Regions from separate parts of the Kitasatospora sp. NPDC088160 genome, predicted to be linked through region 3. Evidence: riboswitches for the same ligand, from Rfam matches in the RefSeq annotation. Region 3 holds a riboswitch; each other region holds the start of a gene.
The links. A riboswitch is a leader RNA that binds a small molecule or an ion and turns the genes downstream of it on or off. The one in region 3 is predicted to bind cyclic di-AMP.

Region 1 (7,251 bases), on a different contig from region 3:
GGCCCCCAGCAGCAGGGCGGCGATCTCGGCCCGGGTGTAGATGAGCGCCGGACCTTCCGGGAAGCGCGAGTTGCGCATCGCCACATCGCCCCCCGGCAGGGCCGCGAACTCGACGCAGTTCCCCTGGGAGTTGCTGTGCAGGCTCTTCTGCCAGACAACCCCCTTGAGGTCGGCGGCCGCCATCCCGTTGTAGGTGTCGTACGAGCCGTACGTGTCCTGCGAGTCGTGCATAGAAATCTCCCGAAGAGCTCCGGAGTGGTCGTCCAGCGCGGCGCTCCCGGCACCCGCCGAACGAACGGACCGGCCCCGTACCGGCCCGGCACAACGCCTCACTTGACGCGATGATAGCTGCTGTGCACGTGCATCAGCACGGGACATTGCAGGTGCACGAGGCCTTTCACCGGCAGTTCTGAACTCTTCACGGACCCTTCTCCTGACGGTACGTAAACGGACATAGCCGAGTGAATCGCCAGATTCTCGATAACCGGCCGTGAGCGATTCCCCGCTGAATGTTGATCTTCAGACGCCCGGAGTCGCGCCTTCGTGACCCTCCGTCAGGCGACCTCCCGGCTGTGAGACATCTCACGCGCCACAGAAGCAACTCGACGCCCCGTCGGACACGTCAGGGCAACCAGCGGTGATCGCTCGAAGGCTGGGTGAGATATGTCCGGATTGCGGGCAAACCGCCCGGACGGACACGACGGGAGCGCGGCGCACCCGCCATGACCACGTGAAACTCGAACGGCAGCCGAATGCAGGCCTGACGGGCCGATGTCCTACGATCTCCGGCATGAGCACCGCAGCCATCCCGGGCGCGCCACTGCCCGTCCGCACTCCAGGCTCCCGTGCGCGGGGGCGCCACCGCCGCCCCGAGCGCCCCGAGATCCCGGCCGGATCCCCGGCCCTGGTGCTCGCCGTGCCCGCGACCGCCGGGCCCGAGTCCCGCTCGGTCGTCGAGGAGCTGCTGTCGATCGTCCGCAGCGAGCAGGGCGACATCCAGACCGCCGTCGGCTACCTCCCGGGCGAAGCCGCCCAGGGCGCCGACAGCGACGACCGCACCGTCGCCGAACTGCTGGCCATGGCCGCCGAGGCCGGCCTGCCCGCGCCGGTCCTGGTGCCGCTGGTACCCGGCCCGCACGGATTCCTGACCGAACTCCACGCCCTCGCCGCCGAGTACGGAGCCCCCGTCACCGACGTGCTCGGCCCGCACCCGCTGCTCGCCGAGGCCGTGCACGTGCGCCTGTCCGAGGCCGGCCTGGCGCGTGCCGACCGGGCCCGGCTGTTCGCCATCGCGACCGCCGCGGACGGCGTCGTGCTGACCACCGTCGGCGGCGAGGAGGCCGCTGCCGCTGCCGGCATCACCGGTGTCCTGCTGGCGGCCCGGCTGGCCGTCCCGGTCGTGCCCGCCGCGCTCGACGTGCCGGGCTCGGTCGCCGCGGCCGTCAACCACCTCAAGGAGACCGGCTCCCAGCGCCCGGCGCTGGCCCCGCTGGTGATCGGGCCGGAGGCCGACTCCGAGCTGCTCGCCACGGCCGCCGAGGAGACCGGCTGCCCGTCCGCGGCGCCGCTGGGCGCCTACCCGACGGTCGGCCAGCTGATCGCCTCCACCTACCTGGCCGCGCTGCCGGCGCCCTCCCCCGAGGCCCTGGCGCAGGCCGAGGCCGAGGCGGCGGAGGCCGCCGAGGGCACCCACGCCGACCACTCCGGCCGGGGTGGTCGCGCCGCTCACGCCGCTCACGCCGCCGCCGAGGAGTCGGCCGGCCAGTAGTAGCGGTCACCGCACGTGTGAAGGGCCCGGAACGTAGCCGTTCCGGGCCCTTCCCGCTTGTCCCGTAAGGGAGTTAAAGGACGAATAGGTGTGATGTCCGTTCTATCCGCATTTGTTCACCATCGCTCGACGCACCCCCCGACGGCCACAGTGCGGACACGCCGCTCTCCCGGCGGGCAGGCCCCCGGGCGACCCGACCCACCGTCACCCGCCTCCTGAAACGCAGACAGTTGCGCGCACCCTTCGCAGCGTTGCCGGAAATCGGTCATTTCCGATCATGACAAGTGAGGGGAACGACCGTTCTCGCCAAACCGTGATGCGCGTCACAGGTGTTTGCAGTTTGAACTTAAGTCTGCTTAACGTGCTCCCCGTTCGTGGCCACACGAACCCAGTTCATCCGCGACGCCGAGTCCTGCCGTCGGATGTCCTGGCAGCGCGAAAACGCACCACGGCAGGAGCGGGGGACCCACAGGTAAGTCGCCCCGGACCGTTCCCCGGAACGATCCAGGGCTAGGGGTGAAGCCGCGCCCACAGCGCGGCCGGGCAACTCCAGCCCGAATCCGACAGCTCACCTCGCAGGCGTGGGAGAGGACTGCGTCTTCATGCTGCCCACCAACGGCACCCGTCTGTCCAGTCGTACCCGACGCGTGATCGCCGCCGTCGGCGTCGCGGGCGTCGGCCTCACCATCCCCTGCCTCACCTCCGGCACCGCCTCCGCCGCCTCCGTCGCCACCTGGGACAAGGTCGCCCAGTGCGAGAGCACCGGCAACTGGAGCATCAACACCGGCAACGGCTTCTACGGCGGCCTGCAGTTCACCTCCAGCACCTGGGCCGCCTTCGGCGGCACCGCCTACGCCCCCCAGGCCAACCAGGCCACCAAGGACCAGCAGATCGCCGTCGCCGAGAAGGTCCTCGCCTCGCAGGGCCCCGGCGCCTGGCCGGTGTGCTCGGTCCAGGCCGGCCTGACCAAGGGCGGCACCCCGGCCGCCGTCGACACCTCGGCCGGCTCGACCACCGGCTCGGCTGCCGGTTCGACCGCCACCAAGCCCGCCGCGAAGCCGGCCGCCCCGGCCGCCAAGCCCGCGCAGACCCAGACCCCGGCCCCGGCCGCGAAGCCCGCCAAGCCGGCCGCACCGGCCCAGGACCAGGCGCAGGCCCCCGCCGACTCCACCAACGGCACCTCGGCCCAGAAGGGCCAGAGCCAGGCCCGGAACAGCGCCCAGCCCCAGGCCGACGACTACACCGTCGCCTCCGGCGACTGGCTGTCCTCGATCGCCGACAAGCACAACCTCCAGGGCGGCTGGCAGCGGCTGTACGAACTCAACCGCGGCACCCTGACCGAGGGCCCGGACTCCATCTACCCGGGCCAGCGCCTCTCGTTCAAGGACGGCGGCCAGGCCCAGCAGTCGGCTCAGGCCGACCGGTCCGGCTCCGGCTCGTCGGCCACGTCCGGCTCGGACTTCACCTGGTTCGACCGCTCGCAGAAGTCCGGCCAGACCTCCAACGGCGCTGTCGCGAGCGCCAAGCCGGCCGCCCAGCCCCAGGCCCCGGCCACCAAGCCGGCCTCCAAGCCGGCCTCCAAGCCGGCCGCCCAGGCTCAGACCCCGGCTCAGACCCCGGCCGCCACCGGCAGCATGGCCGCCGCGGTCTCCTTCGCCCAGTCGAAGGTCGGCCAGGCGTACGTCTACGGCGGTACCGGCAACGGCGGCTGGGACTGCTCCGGCCTGACCCAGGCCGCGCTGCGCGCCGCGGGCGTCTCCGTCCCGCGCGTCGCCGCCGACCAGGCCGCCGCCAGCACCCGCGTCTCGCTGGACAGCCTGCAGGCGGGCGACCTGCTGTTCTGGTCCAACAACGGCCAGAACTCCGGCGTCTACCACGTCGCGATCTACATCGGCGGCGGCCAGTACGTCGAGGCCGCCAACCCGAGCTCGGGCGTGCGCCTGCAGACCGTCGCCAACTGGGCGCCGGACTTCGCCGGCCGGGTCTGAGCACGACCGACGGGTGACAGCCGACAACTGACGGCTGACCCGGCACCCGGGCGGCACACAACGGACCCCGGAGAGCAACTGCTCTCCGGGGCCCGTCCGTTGACCGTCCTCAGCGCGCGCAGGCCCCCGTGGACCCACGCATGACCAGCTCCGGCTGGAACATGAACTCCCCGCGCTGGACGGCGTTTCCGCCGACCTCCTCCAGCAGCGCGTCCACCGCCGCGGTCGCCATCGCCTCGACCGGCTGGCGGATCGTGGTCAGCGGCGGCTCGGTGAAGGCGATCAGCGGCGAGTCGTCGAAGCCGACCACCGAGACGTCGTGCGGCACCGACAGCCCACGCTGCCGCACCGCCCGGATCGCCCCGAGCGCCATCATGTCGCTGCCGCAGACGATCGCCGTGCAGCCCTTGTCCAGCAGCGCGCCGGCCGCCGCGTGCCCGCCCTCCACGCTGAACAGCGTGTGGTGGACGAGTTCCTCGGCCTCCTCCTGGCTCCGTCCCAGCACCTCGCGCATCGCCGCCGTGAAGCCCTCGATCTTGCGCAGCACCGGCACGTACCGCCGCTGCCCGACCGCCAGCCCGATCCGCTCGTGCCCGAGTTCGGCCAGGTGCTGGACGGCCATCCACATCGCGGCCCGGTCGTCCGGCGAGATGAACGGCGCGTCGATCCGCTCGCTGTAGCCGTTGATCAGCACGAACGGCACCCCTCGCCCGGTCAGCCGGGCGTAGCGGTCGAGGTCGGCGGTGGAGTCGGCGTGCAGCCCGGAGACGAAGACGATGCCCGCCACGCCCCGGTCGACCAGCATCTCGACCAGTTCGTCCTCGGTGGACCCGCCCGGTGTCTGGGTGCACAGCACCGGGGTGTACCCGTGCCGGCTGAGCACCTGCTCGATCACCTGGGCCAGTGCGGGGAAGATCGGGTTGCTCAGCTCCGGCGTGATCAGCCCGATCAGGCCGGCGCTGCGCTGGCGCAGTCGGGTCGGCCGCTCGTAGCCGAGCACGTCGAGCGCCGCCAGCACGGTCTGCCGGGTGGCGGCGGAGACGTTCGCCTTGCCGTTGAGTACGCGGGAGACGGTGGCTTCGCTGACCCCCGCCTGCGCCGCGATGTCTGAGAGTCGCGCCGTAGTCACGGTCCCAGAGCCTATTGCAACCACGTCAGACCGCCCACCAGCCGGTGCTGTCCGGCGCGAGCACCGTCTCGCTGCCGTCGACCACCAGCTCCACCGAGGAGAGCAGCAGCTTTCCGGGCGCCGCTATCCGGACCGGCTCGTCCGTGGCGTTGACGGTGCAGACGAAGGAGCCGCGGCGGAACGTCAGGGTCCCCTCGGGGCCCTCCAGCCACTCCACGGCCGTCCCGGCGCCGAGGTCGTCCTGGGAGCGGCGGACGGCGAGCGCGCTGCGGTACAGCTCCAGGGTGGACGCCGGGTCGCCGGTCTGCGCCTCGACGCTCAGCTCGGCCCACTCGGCCGGCTGCGGCAGCCAGGACGGCCCGCCGGCGACCGGGCCGAAGCCGTACGGGGCCTCGGTGCCGGACCACGGGATCGGGACGCGGCAGCCGTCGCGGTAGCCGTCCTGCCCGGCCTTGCGGAAGAACGACGGGTCCTGGCGGACCTCGTCCGGCAGGTCGGTGACGTCCGGCAGACCGAGTTCCTCGCCCTGGTAGATGTACGCGGAGCCGGGCAGCGCGAGCATCAGCAGGGTGGCGGCGCGGGCGCGGCGCAGGCCGAGCTCGCGGTCGCCGGGCGTGCGGATCTGGGTGCCGAGGCCGGGCGGGTTGGCGAAGCGGGTGGCGTGCCGGGTGACGTCGTGGTTGGACAGCACCCAGGTGGTCGGGGCGTCGACCGGGCGCATCGAGTCGAGCGAGACGTCGATCACCTCGCGCAGCGCGGCGGCGTCCCAACCGGTGCCCAGGTACTGGAAGTTGAAGGCCTGGTGCAGCTCATCGGGGCGCACGTAGTTGGCGGTGCGCTGGACGGTCGGGGTCCAGGCCTCGGCGACGCCGATCCGCTGGCCCGGGTACTCGTCGAGGATCTTGCGCCAGCTGCGGTAGATCTCGTGCACGCCGTCCTGGTCGAAGAACGGCATGACGTCGTTGCCGAGCAGCTTGAGCTGGTCGGAGCCGCCGAGGTCGGGCAGGCCGGGGGCCTTCACCAGGCCGTGGGCGACGTCGATGCGGAAGCCGTCGACACCCATGTCGAGCCAGAACCGCAGGATCGAGCGGAACTCGTCGGCGACGGCCCGGTTCTCCCAGTTGAAGTCGGGCTGCTCGGGGGCGAACAGGTGCAGGTACCAGTCGCCGGGGGTGCCGTCCGGGTTCTCGCTGCGGGTCCAGGCCGGGCCGCCGAAGATGGACTCCCAGTCGTTGGGCGGCAGTTCGCCGTTCTCGCCCTTGCCGGGGCGGAAGTGGTACCGCTCGCGCAGCGGGGACTCGGGGCCCTCGCGCAGGGCGCGCTGGAACCACTCGTGCTGGTCCGAGGAGTGGTTCGGGACGAGGTCGACGATGATCCGCAGCCCCAGCTGGTGGGCGTCCCGGATGAGCGCGTCAGCGTCCAGCAGGCTGCCGAACATCGGGTCCACGGCGCGGTAGTCGGCGACGTCGTAGCCCGCGTCCGCCTGCGGCGAGGCGTAGAACGGCGACAGCCAGACCGCGTCCACGCCGAGGTCGCGCAGGTACGGCAGGCGGCTGCGGATGCCGGGCAGGTCACCCATGCCGTCGCCGTTGGAGTCGGCGAAGCTGCGCGGGTACACCTGGTAGATGACCGCGTCCCGCCACCAGCCTCTGGACGCGCCGCCAGTCGCAGGAGCCGGGGTGACCGCCTCGTGGGCGGCGGCGTCGGCGGCAGGCCGGGAGGTGTCGGCCAGGTTCTGGGTCATGGACGGTATCCCTTGGGGACTAGAGGAGCGAGGAGCGTTACGACTTGGAGGCACCGGCGGTCAGACCGGTGACCAGGTGGCGCTGCACCAGGTAGAAGAAGGCTGCCGACGGGATCGCGATCAGCACGGCGGTCGCGGCCATCAGGTTCCACTGGGCGTCGTGCTCGCTGACGAAGGTCTGCAGGCCCACGGCCAGCGTGTACTTGTCGGAGCTGAGCATGAAGGTGGAGGCGAACGGCACCTCGGCCCAGTACGTGAGGAAGGAGTAGAAGGCGGCCACCGCCAGGCCCGGGCGGGCGAGCGGCAGCACCAGCCGCCAGAAGGTGCCGAACGGGCTGAGCCCGTCGACCCGGCCGGCCTCGTCGATCTCCACCGGGATGGTGTCGAAGTAGCCCTTCAGCAGCCACGCGCAGTACGGCACGGTGGTGGTCGAGTAGACCAGGATCAGGCCCAGGTAGCTGTCCAGCAGGCCGAGGTCGGAGAGCATCGTGTACATCGGCACGATCAGCACCGCGATCGGGAACATCTGGGTGACCAGCAGCGACCACATCAGCGGCCGGTGGCCGGGGAAGCGCATCCGGGAGACGGCGTAGCCGGTGGTGGCGGCGACCAGGACGCCGAA
Region 2 (7,251 bases), on a different contig from region 3:
CCGCTGCTGGACGCCGCCGACCTGCTGCTGATCGGCGCCGACGAGGCCGAGGCCGCGTTCGGCACCGGGGAACCGGCCGCGCTGCGCCGCCGCTTCGCCTCCCCGGCCACCGTGGTGGTCAAGGACGCCGCCCGGCTGGTCACCGCCCTGGAGCGGGACGGCACGGCGGTGAGCGAACCGGCCCTGGCCGTCGAGGTGGTCGAGGCCACCGGCGCGGGCGACGCCTTCGCCGCCGGCTACCTGGCCGGCACCATCCGCGGCCTGGACCAGCGCCGCCGGCTGCGGCTCGGCCACCTGAGCGCCGCCTGCGCGCTGACCGCCCACGGCGACCAGGCCGAACTGCCGCCCGCCGCCGTGGTGGCCGCGCTGCTCGACGCCTCGCCCGCCGACTGGGCCGCCACCCGGGTCTCGGTGGAGGGCATCACCGGCCCGGCCGTCCCCGCGGACCGGTCCCGCGACACCCGGCGGGCCCGGGCACAATGAGCACGAACCCGAGCCCGAACGACCCCGGCGGAGCACGATGAGCCAGACCGTCACCCGCGCCCTGCGCCTGCTCGCCGAACTCGGCGAGGGCGAGCGCTCCCTCGACCAGCTGGCCGAGGTGCTCGGCGTCCACAAGACGACCGTGCTCCGACTGCTCCAGAGCCTGGAGGAGGAACGGTTCGTCTACCGTGACGCCGCCTACCGCTACCACCTGGGCGCCGGCCTGTTCGCCCTCTCCGGCCTCGCCCTGGAACAGCGCGGCGTCCGCCGGATCGCCGCCCCGCACCTGGCCGAGCTGAACGCCACCACCGGCCAGACCGTGCATCTGGCCGCGTACGAGGGCGGCGAGGTCGTCTACATCGACAAGTTCGACTCCCGGCACCCGGTCAGGATGTACTCCCGGATCGGCCTGCGCGCCGCCCTGCACAGCGCCGCCGTCTCCAAGGTGCTGCTGGCCGACCTGCCGCTGCCCGAACGCCGCCGGGTGGCCGCCGGGATCGACTTCACCCCGCACACCCCCCGCACCCTCAGCACGCCCGAGGCGCTGCTCGCCGAGCTGGAGAAGGTCGCCGTCCAGGGCTGGGCGCAGGACCACGCCGAGCACGAGGCGTTCATCAACTGCGTGGCCGCACCGATCCGGGACGCCAGCGGCCGGGTCGTCGCCGCCGCGTCCATCTCGGTGCCGGACGTCGTCCTCCCCTACGAGCAGGTGCTGGACCTCCTCCCGCAGCTGCTCGCCACCACCCGCGCCATCTCGGCCGACTGCGGCCACCCGGACCACAACTGATCAACCGTCAGACCGTAAGGAACCCCATGAACGAGCAGCACCCGACCAGCGGCAAGACCGAGGTCCGCACCGACGGCGCCCCCGCCCCCGCCTGGATGTTCTCCCAGGGCGTCCGCAAGGGCCCGATCCTCCAGGTCTCCGGCCAGGGCCCGCAGGACCCGGCGACCGGCGAGTACCTGTACCACGGCGACGTGAAGGCGCAGACCCGGCGCACGCTGGAGAACGTCAAGGCGATCGTCGAGGCCGGCGGGGCCACCATCGAGGACGTGGTGATGTTCCGGGTCTACCTCACCAAGCGGGCGGACTTCCCGCTGATGAACGAGGTGTACGCCGAGTTCATCGACGAGAACATCAAGCCCGGCGGCGTGAAGCCCTGCCGCACCACGATCTTCGTCGAGCTGCCGCAGGAGCCGATGCTGGTCGAGATCGACGCCCAGGCCGTCGTCGCCTGAGACACCGTCGAGCGGCCCGACCACCGCAAGGGCCCGGACGCGCACCAGGCGTCCGGGCCCTCCGCCGTCCCCCTCGCTCACCGCCCCGCGGGCACGCCCTGCTCGGCCGGGGCCCCCGAGCGCGCCACGACCCGCCCCTCGCCCGCCGCGCCGCGCCGGTCGAGCGCCGCCGCGAACACCGTCACACCGAGGGCGACCGCGGTGAGCAGCCCGCCCACCCAGTTCGGCGCGTCGTAGCCGAGGCCGCCGGAGATGACCAGCCCGCCGAGCCAGGCGGCCAGCGCGTTGCCCAGGTTGAACGCGGCGATGTTGGCGGCCGAGGCCAGCGTCGGCGCGCCCGCCGCCTGGTCCATGACCCGCTTCTGCAGCGGCGCGACGGTCGCGAAGCCGAACAGCCCGATCAGCGGGATGAGGACGATCGCGGCCGGCTTGCTGTGCGCGGCGAAGGTGAAGGCGAACAGCAGCACCGCGAGCACCGCGAGGATCACGGTGAGGCTGCGCATCAGCGCGCGGTCGGCGAACCAGCCGCCCAGCAGGTTGCCGACGAACAGGCCGACGCCGAACAGGAAGAGCAGCCAGGTGACGCTGCTCGGGGCGAAGCCGGCCAGTTCGGTCATCATCGGCGTGATGTAGGTGAACATCGCGAAAATGCCGCCCCAGCCGAGCACGGTCATGGCGAGCGCGAGCCAGAGCCGCAGGGTCCGGAAGACGGCCAGTTCGGGGCCGAGCCGGGCGGCGCCCGCCCGCGGCTGGACGGGCACCAGCGCCGCGATCCCGGCGAGGCCGAGCAGGCCGAGCCCGGCGACGACGTAGAACGTGGAGCGCCAGCCGAAGTGCTGGCCGAGCAGGGTGCCCATCGGGACGCCCAGCACGTTGGCGGCGGTGAGGCCGGTGAACATCAGGGCGATGGCGCCGGCCCGCTTGTGCGGGGCGACCAGGTCGGCGGCGACGACCGAGCCGATGCCGAAGAACGCGCCGTGCGCGAAGGCGCTGACGATCCGCCCGATCATCAGCAGCCCGAAGGCGGGGGCGACGGCCGCGATCAGGTTGCCCACCACGAACAGGCCCATCAGCGTCAGCAGCATGCCCTTGCGGGGGGCCCGGGTGCCGAGGATGGTGAGCAGCGGGCCGCCGACCACGACGCCGAGCGCGTAGCCGGAGATCAGCAGACCGGCGGTGGGGATGGAGACCGAGAAGTCGCCGGCGACCTCGGGCAGCAGGCCCATGATCACGAACTCGGTGGTGCCGATACCGAAGGCGCTGATCGCCAGCGCCAGGAGCGCGAGGGGCATGAGGGACCGCTTTCCAGAGAGAACCGTTGCGCATGCAACTACCAGCGTCGACAATACGAGACACCCGCGGGTACTTGCAAGCGCCACCTATCCCCGACGACAGCAATCCCGGCCACGCCACTTGCCACACCCTCGAGCGGAGATTAGGTTAGGCTCACCTAACTAACTGGAGGTCCGTCATGAGCCTGCCCGCCGGCGACGCCGAGGTGCCCGAACCCACCACCGCCGAGCGCGTCCAGAGCCTGCTCAGCGCGACCTCCTCGCTCACCGTCCGCGCCTTCGGCGAACACCACGACCTCGACTCCCCGGTCTCCGTCCACGGCTCCCGGCTGCGCCTGCGCGCCCGACTGGGCGACCCGCTCGCCACCGCCGCCGCCCGCGCCACCGACGGACTCGCCGTCGTCCTGGACGTCACCGACATCTCCCCCGTCGCCGTCCGCGACCGGATCCGCGCCCGCCTCACCCTGGCCGGCCGACTGCACCTGGCCCACCTCGCCGACGACGGCCTCAGCGTCCACCTGCGCGTGGACGTCGCCCACGCCGTCCTCGCCACCCCGTACGGCACCGGCGCGCTCACCGCCGGCGACCTCGCCCTCGCCACGCCCGACCCGCTGGCCCGCTACGAGGCCGCCATGCTCACCCACCTCGCCGACGACCACGCCGACGCCCTCGCCGTCCTCACCCGGCTGCTCGACCCGGACCTGCTCGCCCAGCACCCGGAGGTCCGCCCGCTCGCCCTGGACCGCCACGGCCTGGTCCTGCGCCTGGACCACCCGCACGGCCACCGCGACGTCCGCCTGGTCTTCCCCGAACCGGCCGCCGACACCGAGGACTTCGGGCAGCGGATGCACGAGCTGCTGACCGCCGCCCAGCACGGGCTGCCCGCCCACCGGCTCTGAACCGGCCCGCCAGACCGTCGGCCTGACTCGTCGCCACTTCGCCTCGGGGGCAGCCGGCAAGGCCCGGAAACGACAGCGGCCGGCCCGGCTCGCGAGAGAAGTCTCGCGAGCCGGGCCGGCCTGGGCGTGTCCCGCGCCCATGTCCACTGCTGCGGCGATCACCCGGTCGAGCGGTCACCCGACATGACCATCCCGGGCGGTCGATTCGCCCCGTAGCAGCGGTGGTTCCTCATCCGGCAGATCCGGCACATCCGGTACGGGTCAGAGCGCGACGCCGTGGGCCCGCAGGTAGGCGACCGGGTTGATGTCCGAGCCGTACTCCGAGCCGTTGCGGATCTCGAAGTGCAGGTGCGGGCCGGTCACGTTGCCGGTCGCGCCGGAGAGGCCGATCTGCTGTCCGGCCTTGACGGCCTGACCGATCTTCACACCGATCGAGGAGAGGTGCGCGTACTCGGCGTAGTGGCCGTCGGCGAGCTTGATCTCGACCTCGTTGCCGTAGGCGCCGCCGTTGCCGGCCTTCACCACGACACCGTTGCCGACGGCGCGCAGCGGGGTGCCGGTGGAGGCGACAAAGTCCTGGCCGGTGTGGTGGCCGGAGGCCCACATCGAGCCTGCCACGCCGTACGCGGTGCCCAGCTTCGGGCCGGCCAGCGGGGCGACGAAGGCCGAAGCGGCGGCGACCGGCACGGCGGTGACCACGGCGGACGGCGCGGCGGTCTGCAGCTGGGCCTGGAGCTGGGCGGACGGCTTGGCCGCCTCGGTCCGGACCTCCGGCTGGGCCTGCGGCTTGGCGGTGGTGGCCGGCGCGGCGTCCTGGGCGGACGGCTGGGCGGGCTTCGCCGGGGCAGCGGGCTTGGCCGGGGCGGCCTGGCCGGCGATCACGAGCCGCTGACCGGGGAAGATCAGGTCCGGGTTGCCGCCGACGACCTCACGGTTGTGGTCGTACAGCGCCTGCCAGCCGCCGTCGACGTGCTGGGCGTCGGCGATCCGGGACAGGGTGTCGCCGCTGACGACGCGGTAGCTCTCCTGCGACGAGGCCTGGGCCTGGTCGGCGGGAGCGGCGGCCGGGGCGGCGGTGACCGCGGCGGCCGGCGCGGGGTGGGCCTGGGCGCTCATCGCGGTGACGAGCGGCAGGGCGAAGGAGACACCGGTGACGGCGGTGGCGATCCCGATGCGGGCGGCGCGGGGCAGGGCGATACGACGAGCCTGTGCAGGCATGGAATTTTCCTCTCCGACGCCTGCGAGGTGAGCTGTCGGGTTCGGGCTGGAGTTGCCCGGCCGCACATGCGGCTTCACCCCTAGCCGGCCCTGGATCCGGGTACGCGAAAGCGTGCCGTTTCCGGTCCGGCGACTTACCTGTGGGTCCCCCGCTCCTGCCGTACAGAGTTCGGTGCGAGCCACCGGGCAGCGGCAGGATTCGGCGTTCCACCCGGTGGATCCGTCCGGACTGGCCGGGCGGTCGCTGAACTAAAACCCATCCGTTCGGGTGAAGCAATGTCGATCACTTGAACCGGCAACAACCCCCCGAGCTGCGGTGACCCTCCGAATGATCGGCTGCACCGTACGTGCACAATCCATTCACCCGGCGCCACTGATCCACGACGCTGCGCCGATTCCGCCACCGCTGCGCACCCGCCCGCTCACGCACCGCGCACCCACCGACACACCCCCCGGTGACCCTTGTCACGTACGCCCCACGGGCGCAGGATCGGCCCGTGGCCACCTCCGAAGCAGGAACACTGCGCCTGGGCACCTCGCGGGGACGCTGGGTCCTCCTCGCGACGGTGCTCGGCTCCAGCATGGCGATGCTCGACGGCACCGTGGTGAACGTCGCGCTGCCCCGCATCGGCACCGATCTCGGCGCCTCCCTCGCGTCCCTGCAGTGGACGCTCAACGCCTACCTGCTCACCCTGGCCGGACTGATCCTGCTCGGCGGCGCGCTCGGCGACCGGTACGGCCGGCGCCGGGTCTTCCTGATCGGCGTGCTCTGGTTCGCCGCCGCCTCCGCGGCCTGCGCCGCCGCCCCCACCATCCACGTGCTGATCGCCGCCCGCGCCGTCCAGGGCATCGGCGGGGCGCTGCTCACCCCCGGTTCGCTCGCCATGCTGCAAGCCGTCTTCCACCCGGACGACCGCTCGGCGGCGGTCGGCCTGTGGTCGGGCCTCGGCGGGGTGTCGGCCGCGGTCGGCCCCTTCCTCGGCGGCTGGCTGGTGGACGGCCCCGGCTGGCGGTGGATCTTCCTGCTGAACCTTCCGCTCGCGGCCGCCGTGGTCGCGGTCACCTCCCGGTTCGTCCCCGAGAGCCGGAACGAGAGCGCCGTCGGCCGCTTCGACGTCCCCGGCGCGCTGCTCGCCGCGCTCGCCCTCGGCGCGATCACCTACGCGCTGACCGCCGCCGGGGAGGGCCTGTCCCCCGCGGTCTGGCTCACCGGCGCGATCGGCCTGCTGCTCGGCGCTGCCTTCATCGCGGTCGAGCGCCGCGCCGCCGAGCCGATGCTGCCGCTCGGCCTCTTCTCCTCCCGGCTGTTCACCGCCGTCAACCTGGTCACCCTCTGCGTCTACGCGGCGTTCAGCGGGGTGTTCTTCCTGCTGGTGGTGCAGTTGCAGATCGTCTCCGGCTTCTCCCCGCTGGTCTCCGGCCTCGCCCTGGTCCCGATCACCGTGCTGATGCTGACCCTGTCGGCGCGCGCCGGGCGGCTGGGCAAGCGGATCGGCCCCCGGATCCCGCTCACCGTCGGTCCGCTGCTGTGCGCCGCCGGGGTGCTGCTGATGCTGCGCACCGGCCCCGGCTCCTCCTACTGGGCGGACGTGCTGCCCGCCGTCACGGTGCTGGGCTGCGGGATGACCCTGTTGGTCGCGCCGCTGACGGCGACGGTGCTGGCCGCCGTCGAGGTCCGGCACGCGGGCATCGCCAGCGGCGTCAACAACGCCGCCGCCCGCGCGGCCGGGCTGCTCGCGGTCGCCGCGCTGCCCTCGCTCGCCGGGCTGAGCGGCGACGCCTACCGGGTGCCGTCCGCGGTGGACTCGGCCTTCCGCACCGCGATGCTGATCTGCGCCGGGCTGCTGGTCACCGGCGGTCTGACGGCCTTCGCCACCGTCCGCGGCAACGTGCTCGCGCCGGTGGACCGCCCGGTGGCCGAGCCGGACTGCGAGTGGGCCTGCGGCACCACCCCGCCGCTCGACCCGGGCCACGTCCACACGGACGAGGGCCCCGCCACCGGATCGGCAGCAGGGCCCTCAGCCAGCTGACGAATCGTCAGAGGATGTCACCGGGCGCGTACTTGGCGGCCTCCGGGTAGGCGGCGGCGACGGCCTCCACCTGGCGGACCACCTCGGCGA
Region 3 (7,251 bases):
GGCGCTCTCCCGGTTCCAGAGCGACAGCGAGGCCAAGGCCGTGCTGGAGGGCCTGTTCGAGGGCTCGGTGGACGTCGTCATCGGCACCCACCGGCTGTTCTCCTCCGAGACCAGGTTCAAGGACCTCGGCCTGGTCATCGTCGACGAGGAGCAGCGCTTCGGCGTCGAGCACAAGGAGCAGCTGAAGAAGCTGCGCGCCAACGTCGACGTGCTCACCATGTCCGCGACGCCGATCCCGCGCACCCTGGAGATGGCCGTCACCGGCATCCGCGAGATGTCCACCATCACCACCCCGCCGGAGGAGCGGCACCCGGTGCTGACCTTCGTCGGCCCCTACGACGAGAAGCAGATCTCGGCCGCGATCCGGCGTGAACTCCTGCGCGAGGGCCAGGTGTTCTACATCCACAACCGGGTGGAGTCGATCGACAAGGCGGCCGCCCGGCTCAAGGACCTCGTCCCCGAGGCGCGGATCGCCACCGCGCACGGGCAGATGGGGGAGAACCAGCTGGAGAAGGTCGTCGTCGACTTCTGGGAGAAGGAGTTCGACGTCCTGGTGTCGACCACGATCGTGGAGTCCGGCATCGACATCTCCAACGCCAACACCCTGATCGTCGAGCGCGGGGACACCTTCGGCCTCTCCCAGCTGCACCAGCTGCGCGGGCGGGTCGGCCGGGGCCGCGAGCGCGGCTACGCGTACATGCTGTACCCGCCGGAGAAGCCGCTCACCGAGACCGCGCACGAGCGCTTGGCGACCATCGCCCAGCACACCGAGATGGGCGCCGGCATGTACGTGGCGATGAAGGACCTGGAGATCCGCGGCGCCGGCAACCTGCTCGGCGGCGAGCAGTCCGGGCACATCGCGGGCGTCGGCTTCGACCTCTACATGCGGATGGTCGGCGAGGCGGTGGCCGAGTTCCGCGAGTCGCTGGCGAACGGCGGCGAGCCGGAGGAGGAGCCGCTGGAGGTGAAGATCGAGCTGCCGGTCGACGCGCACGTGCCGCACGACTACGCGCCCGGCGAGCGGCTGCGGCTGCAGGCGTACCGCTCGATCGCGGCGGTCAACTCGGAGGCGGACATCCAGCAGGTCCGGGACGAGCTCGTCGACCGCTACGGCAAGCTGCCCGAGCCGGTGGAGAACCTGCTGCTGGTCGCGGCGCTGCGGCTGTACGCCCGGCGGTGCGGCATCGCGGACATCACCCTCCAGGGGGCCAACGTCCGGTTCGGGCCGGTGGAGCTGCGGGAGTCCCAGCAGCTGCGGCTGAACCGGCTCTACCCGCGCAGCCAGGTCAAGGCGGCCGCCCAGCAGCTGCTGGTGCCGCGGCCGAGCACCGGGCGGATCGGCGGCAAGCCGCTGGTCGGGCGGGAGCTGCTGGGCTGGTGCAGCGAGTTCCTGTCGGCGATGTTCGACGACCTGGCGGGGTCGAAGAAGTAGGACCCCGGCGGGAGGGGCGGGTCCCGTCGGGCCCGTCCCCGCCCCGGGCGGGCGGCGGGTAGGTTCGGGGTGTGACGACGAATGTTCCGGACGCGAAGCTGATCCTGCTGACGACCACCCACCGGGTGGCCCCCGGGTTGCTGGCGTGGCCGGCGTGGGAGGCGCTGCGGTCGGCGGGGCGGGTGCTGGCGGGGGACGCGGGGCATCCGCAGGTGGCGGCGGTGCGGCAGGCCGGGGTGGAGGTCGAGGTCGTGGCGGCGGGGTCGGCACCGGCGCTGGCGCGGCTGCTGACCGGGCAGCCGGGCGGGGCTGGGCCGACGGTGTGGCTGGGCAGCCCGGACGGGGATCCGGGGCTGACGGACGCGCTGGCGCGGCTGGCGGTGGAGCACGCCGGTGAGGTGCCGGAGATCGAGGTGCTGCCGGGGTCGTACGACCTGCCGGGGGCGCGGCTGCTGGACCTGGTGTCGGTGATGGACCGGCTGCGCTCGCCGGGCGGTTGCCCGTGGGACGCCGAGCAGACGCACGAGAGCCTGGTGAAGTACCTGGTCGAGGAGGCGTACGAGCTGGTCGAGGCGATCGAGGAGGGGGACCGGGAGACGCTGCGCGAGGAGTTGGGCGACGTGCTGCTCCAGGTGTTCTTCCACTCCCGGATCGCCGAGGAGCACCCGGCGGAGGCGTTCTCGATCGACGACGTGGCCGGTGACATCGTCGAGAAGCTGATGTACCGGCACCCGCACGTGTTCGGGGACGTCGAGGCGGAGGGCGCCGCCGAGGTGGAGGCGAACTGGGAGCAGCTGAAGGCGGCCGAGAAGGCGGACCGGGAGTCGGTGCTGGACGGCGTGCCGGCCGGGCTGCCGTCGCTGGCGTACGCGGCGAAGCTGGTGTCGCGGGTGCGCCGGGCGGGCTTCGCGGGCGTGCCGGACGAGCCGTACGCGCTGCCGGCGGAGCTGACGGCGCAGTCGGCGGGCCGGCTGCTGCTGGCGGTGGCGCAGCGGGCGCACGACGCCGGGGTGGACGTGGACGCGGCGCTGCGCTCGGCCGCGCGCGGTTACCGGGACGCGGTGCGCGCGGCCGAGGGCCTCGGGCCGGTCGGCGAGTAGCGGGCCCGGGCAGGGCCTCAGGCGGCCGTGGCGGTGTTCTCGATCGGCCGCCGCTGCCGGGGGACGACTTCGCCGATGGCCTCGCCGACGAGGGCGAGGAGTTCGGCGAGGCGTTCGAGGTCGAGGCGGGCGGGCAGTTCGGCGAGCGAGACGATCCGCTCGCCGTCGGGGCCGGCGACGCAGAACAGGTCGATGGGGCCGAGGTGCTTCTCGGCGGTGTCGACGAGGGCGGCGACGTCGCTGGGGCGGCGGATGTCGCCGCCGACGCCGACGACGGGGCAGCCCGGCCGGTCGAGTTCGGTGGCGAGGTCCTCGGCGACGCCCGCACGCTGGTCGGCGATCAGCACTCCGGCGGCGCCGGCGGCGGCGAACCGGCGGGCGAGCTCGGCTCCCGATCCGCCGTCGAGTACCGCGATGACGACGACTGCCCCGCTGACCCGCATGGTCTGCTCCTCCCTGTGGGCGACACCGCACCGGCGCCCACGATTTCTGCGGAGGATCGTAGGCAGGTCCTGACCCTCCGCAACAGGGATTACCCCTCAGGTGACCAGGGTCACGCCCGCCACCCGGCCAAGAGCTGTCCAAGAGCTGTCCACGGACCGTCCACGGGGCGTCCACGGAGCGTTGGCGGGCCGTCCGCCGGGTGTTGACGATCCGGCCCCGCCGGTCGCGTCCGCCGGAGGCGGTGCGGCCCCGACCCACCGGATACGGTCGACGCATGCCAGTGCAGCCCGATCCCGCCGCCCCGCAGCTCTTCACCTGGGAGTTCGCCACCGATCCGTACCCCGCCTACGCCTGGTTGCGCGAGCACGCCCCGGTGCACCGCACGACGCTGCCGAGCGGGGTGGAGGCCTGGCTGGTGACCCGCTACGCGGACGCTCGGCAGGCGCTGGCGGACGGCCGGCTGTCGAAGAACCCGGCGCACCACAGCGAGCAGGCGCACCGCACCGGGCGGGTGGGAATTCCGGGGGAACGCCAGGCGGACTTGATGACGCATCTGCTGAACATCGACCCGCCGGACCACACCCGGCTGCGCCGGCTGGTGTCGAAGGCGTTCACGCCGCGCCGGGTGGCGGAGTTCGAGCCGCGGGTGCAGCAGCTCACGGACCGGCTGATCGACGGCTTCGCGCAGCGCGGTTCGGCGGACCTGATCCACGAGTTCGCGTTCCCGCTCCCCATCTACGCGATCTGCGACCTGCTGGGCGTGCCGGCCGAGGACCAGGACGACTTCCGGGACTGGGCCGGGATGATGATCCGGCACGGCGGCGGCCAACGCGGCGGCGTGGGGCGGGCGGTGAAGCGGATGCGGGCGTACCTGCTGGAGCTGATCCACCGCAAGCGGGCGGATCCGGGTGATGACTTGATCTCGGGCCTGATCCGGGCGAGCGACCACGGCGAGCACCTGAACGAGAACGAGGCCGCCGCGATGGCGTTCATCCTCCTGTTCGCGGGGTTCGAGACGACCGTCAACCTGATCGGCAACGGCACGTACGCGCTGCTGCGCAACCCGGAGCAGCGCAGGCTGCTGCAGGAGTCGGTGGTGCGCGGCGAGACGGCGCTGCTGGAGACCGGGATCGAGGAACTCCTGCGCTACGACGGGCCGGTGGAGATGGCGACGTGGCGTTTCGCGACGCGGCCGCTGTCGATCGGCGGGGTGGACATCCCGGTGGGCGATCCGGTGCTGGTGGTGCTGGCCGCGGCGGATCGCGATCCGGCCAGGTTCGCGGACGAGAACACCCTGGACCTGGCCCGCACGGACAATCCGCACCTGGGTTTCGGCCACGGGATCCACTACTGCATCGGCGCCCCGCTGGCCCGCCTGGAGGGGCGGAGCGCACTGGCCACGCTGCTTTCCCGGCTGCCGGACCTGCGGCTCGCGGAAAACCCGGAGAACCTGCGCTGGAGGGGCGGCCTGATCATGCGTGGCCTGCGGGAACTCCCGGTCGAATTCACTCCGGAGACCTGCTCTCCGCACGCGCCGCCGGGCACGCCGACCGACGCCCCGACACGCTGACGGCATGTCTCCGGCGGCCCGTGGAGCCAGGCCTGAACCCGCATTAATCCGGACATACCGCCGCCGTTGGTAGGCGATTGACCACGCGCCGTAATTTGTGTGTGATATCGGTGATATGAGCTTGTTATTGGTCTGATGATCTGTCTACTCTCCCTGGAGTTCGCAGCTGCGGACCTCGTGCGCGGAACGCCGAATCCTGCCCGCCGCGTCACGGGAAACCGACCAGACCCTGGGCAGGGGCGGGGGAACCAGGTTTGTTGCCGTTCCCCGACGGCTTGGGGTGAAGCCGCCCGAGCGGAATCGTTTCCGCTTTCGGCGGCCGGGCCACCTCCCGGTCCGAACCCGACAGCTCACCTCGCAGGCGTGCGGAGAGGGACCTCTTCATGCTGTTCGTTGGAACCGGCCGCCACCGCCGTCGCACCCAGACCGAGAAGGCCATCGCCGTCGCCGGTGTGGCCGGCGTCGGACTCGCGATGCCGCTCCTCACCGCCACCGGCGCCTCCGCCGCCCCGGCCTCCACCTGGGACGCCGTCGCCCAGTGCGAGAGCGGCGGCAACTGGAGCATCAACACCGGCAACGGCTTCTCCGGCGGCCTGCAGTTCACGCCCAGCACCTGGAAGGCGTACGGCGGCACCTCCTACGCCCCGCAGGCCAACCAGGCCAGCAAGGCGCAGCAGATCTCGGTCGCCGAGAAGGTGCTGGCCTCGCAGGGCCCGGGCGCCTGGCCGGTCTGCTCCCAGAAGGCCGGCCTGAGCAAGGGCGGCGCCCCGGCCTCCGTGGACACCTCCACGGACGCCAAGCCCGCCAAGCAGTCCGCCGCCAAGCCGACCCAGCAGGCGCAGGCCCCGAAGCCCGCCCAGCAGCCGGTCAAGCAGGCCGCCCCGAAGCCGGCCGCCCAGCAGCCCGTCCAGCAGGCCCCGCAGCAGACGCAGCCGCAGACCCAGGGCTTCTCCGGCAAGGCCGGCTGGGACGCCGACGCGAAGGTGTACTGGTACCAGAACAACGGCGCCTGGTACTGGACCAGCCACCAGAGCGTCTACCAGCAGTACGCGGGCCAGCCCGCCGCCCAGCCGCAGTACGCGCCCCGCGCCGCGCAGCCCGCGCAGTCCGCCCCGGCCGCGCAGCCCGCCGCCGCGCAGGGCGGTCACGACTACACCGTCCGGGCCGGCGACACGCTGTCGACGATCGCCGCCGCCCAGGGCGTGTCCGGCGGCTGGCAGTCGGTGTACGACGGCAACCGCGGCACCGTCGGCGGCAACCCCAACCTGATCATGCCCGGCCAGGTGCTGCACCTCGGCTGAGCGGCCCGGGCCCTGAACGGCCCGCGCCCTGCGGGCGAAGGGGGACGGGACCTGTCCCCCTTCGCCCGCATTCCCCCGTATTCGCCCGCTTCGATCGGGCAAGCAGGTGAACTACCGGTGGGTAGCCGGGCCACACGCTGAGACGGGACCGAGGCCAGCGCGGCCCCGGGGGCCGGGGCGGTTAGGCTCTGGTCGTAACGACTCCGCAATCGTCCCGCCGGCAGCACCCAACGTCAGCCGGACCCTGCTTCCGCAAGGAGATGCCTCGTGCCGTCCATCGATGTCGTCGTAGCCCGTGAGATCCTCGACTCGCGTGGCAACCCCACGGTCGAGGTCGAGGTCGGCCTCGACGACGGCAGCACCGGCCGTGCCGCTGTCCCGTCGGGTGCCTCCACCGGCGCCTTCGAGGCGCTCGAGCTGCGCGACGGTGACAAGAACCGCTACTTCGGCAAGGGCGTGGAGAAGGCCGTCCTGGCCGTCATCGAGCAGATCGGCCCGGAGCTGGTCGGCTACGACGCCACCGAGCAGCGCCTGATCGACCAGGCCATGCTCGACCTGGACGCCACCCCGGACAAGTCCTCGCTCGGCGCCAACGCGATCCTGGGCGTCTCGCTGGCCGTGGCGCACGCCGCCTCCGAGGCCAGCGACCTGCCGCTGTTCCGCTACCTGGGCGGCCCGAACGCGCACGTGCTGCCCGTTCCGATGATGAACATCCTCAACGGCGGTTCGCACGCGGACTCCAACGTCGACATCCAGGAGTTCATGATCGCCCCGATCGGCGCGGAGTCCTTCTCCGAGGCCGTCCGCTGGGGCGTCGAGGTCTACCACACCCTCAAGGGCGTGCTGAAGGAGCGCGGCCTGTCCACCGGCCTCGGCGACGAGGGCGGCTTCGCGCCGAACCTGGACAGCAACCGCGAGGCCCTGGACCTCATCACCGAGGCCATCCAGAAGGCCGGCTACGTGCCCGGCCGTGACATCGCGCTCGCCCTGGACGTCGCCGCGTCCGAGTTCTACGAGGACGGCGCCTACCAGTTCGAGGGCAAGGCCATCTCCGCCGCCGAGCTCATCGAGTACTACGCCGAGCTGGTCGACGCCTACCCGCTGGTCTCCATCGAGGACCCGCTGGACGAGTCGGACTGGGACGGCTGGAAGGCCATGACCGTCAAGCTGGGCGACAAGGTCCAGCTGGTCGGCGACGACCTGTTCGTCACCAACCCGGCCCGCCTGGCCAGGGGCATCGAGACCGGCACCGCCAACGCGCTGCTGGTGAAGGTGAACCAGATCGGCTCGCTGACCGAGACCCTGGACGCCGTCGAGCTGGCCCAGCGCAACGGCTACCGCTGCATGATGTCGCACCGCTCCGGCGAGACCGAGGACGTCACCATCGCCGACCTGGCCGTCGCC

Region 1: it holds a riboswitch for cyclic di-AMP, as region 3 does, so the genes downstream of both, ACIOGZ_RS02350 (transglycosylase family protein) here and ACIOGZ_RS32615 (transglycosylase family protein) in region 3, are expected to answer to the same signal.
Region 2: it holds a riboswitch for cyclic di-AMP, as region 3 does, so the genes downstream of both, ACIOGZ_RS12435 (LysM peptidoglycan-binding domain-containing M23 family metallopeptidase) here and ACIOGZ_RS32615 (transglycosylase family protein) in region 3, are expected to answer to the same signal.

Annotation. Positions count from the first base shown of each region.
Region 1 covers NZ_JBIUSS010000001.1:555,965-563,215, reverse strand. Annotated here, with positions in the region: gene ACIOGZ_RS02360 (DUF397 domain-containing protein) at 1-231, opposite strand, end outside; gene ACIOGZ_RS02355 (hypothetical protein) at 791-1,768, shown strand; cyclic di-AMP (ydaO/yuaA leader) riboswitch at 2,203-2,363, shown strand; gene ACIOGZ_RS02350 (transglycosylase family protein) at 2,350-3,756, shown strand; gene ACIOGZ_RS02345 (LacI family DNA-binding transcriptional regulator) at 3,866-4,885, opposite strand; gene ACIOGZ_RS02340 (glycoside hydrolase family 13 protein) at 4,911-6,629, opposite strand; gene ACIOGZ_RS02335 (carbohydrate ABC transporter permease) at 6,667-7,251, opposite strand, start outside.
Region 2 covers NZ_JBIUSS010000007.1:35,722-42,972, reverse strand. Annotated here, with positions in the region: gene ACIOGZ_RS12460 (sugar kinase) at 1-483, shown strand, start outside; gene ACIOGZ_RS12455 (IclR family transcriptional regulator) at 521-1,270, shown strand; gene ACIOGZ_RS12450 (RidA family protein) at 1,297-1,722, shown strand; gene ACIOGZ_RS12445 (MFS transporter) at 1,800-3,014, opposite strand; gene ACIOGZ_RS12440 (DUF2470 domain-containing protein) at 3,194-3,913, shown strand; gene ACIOGZ_RS12435 (LysM peptidoglycan-binding domain-containing M23 family metallopeptidase) at 4,175-5,131, opposite strand; cyclic di-AMP (ydaO/yuaA leader) riboswitch at 5,134-5,316, opposite strand; gene ACIOGZ_RS12430 (MFS transporter) at 5,629-7,161, shown strand; gene purB (adenylosuccinate lyase) at 7,169-7,251, opposite strand, start outside.
Region 3 covers NZ_JBIUSS010000025.1:7,183-14,433, reverse strand. Annotated here, with positions in the region: gene mfd (transcription-repair coupling factor) at 1-1,432, shown strand, start outside; gene ACIOGZ_RS32630 (MazG family protein) at 1,504-2,532, shown strand; gene ACIOGZ_RS32625 (SDR family NAD(P)-dependent oxidoreductase) at 2,550-2,975, opposite strand; gene ACIOGZ_RS32620 (cytochrome P450) at 3,251-4,546, shown strand; cyclic di-AMP (ydaO/yuaA leader) riboswitch at 4,757-4,924, shown strand; gene ACIOGZ_RS32615 (transglycosylase family protein) at 4,930-5,847, shown strand; gene eno (phosphopyruvate hydratase) at 6,115-7,251, shown strand, end outside.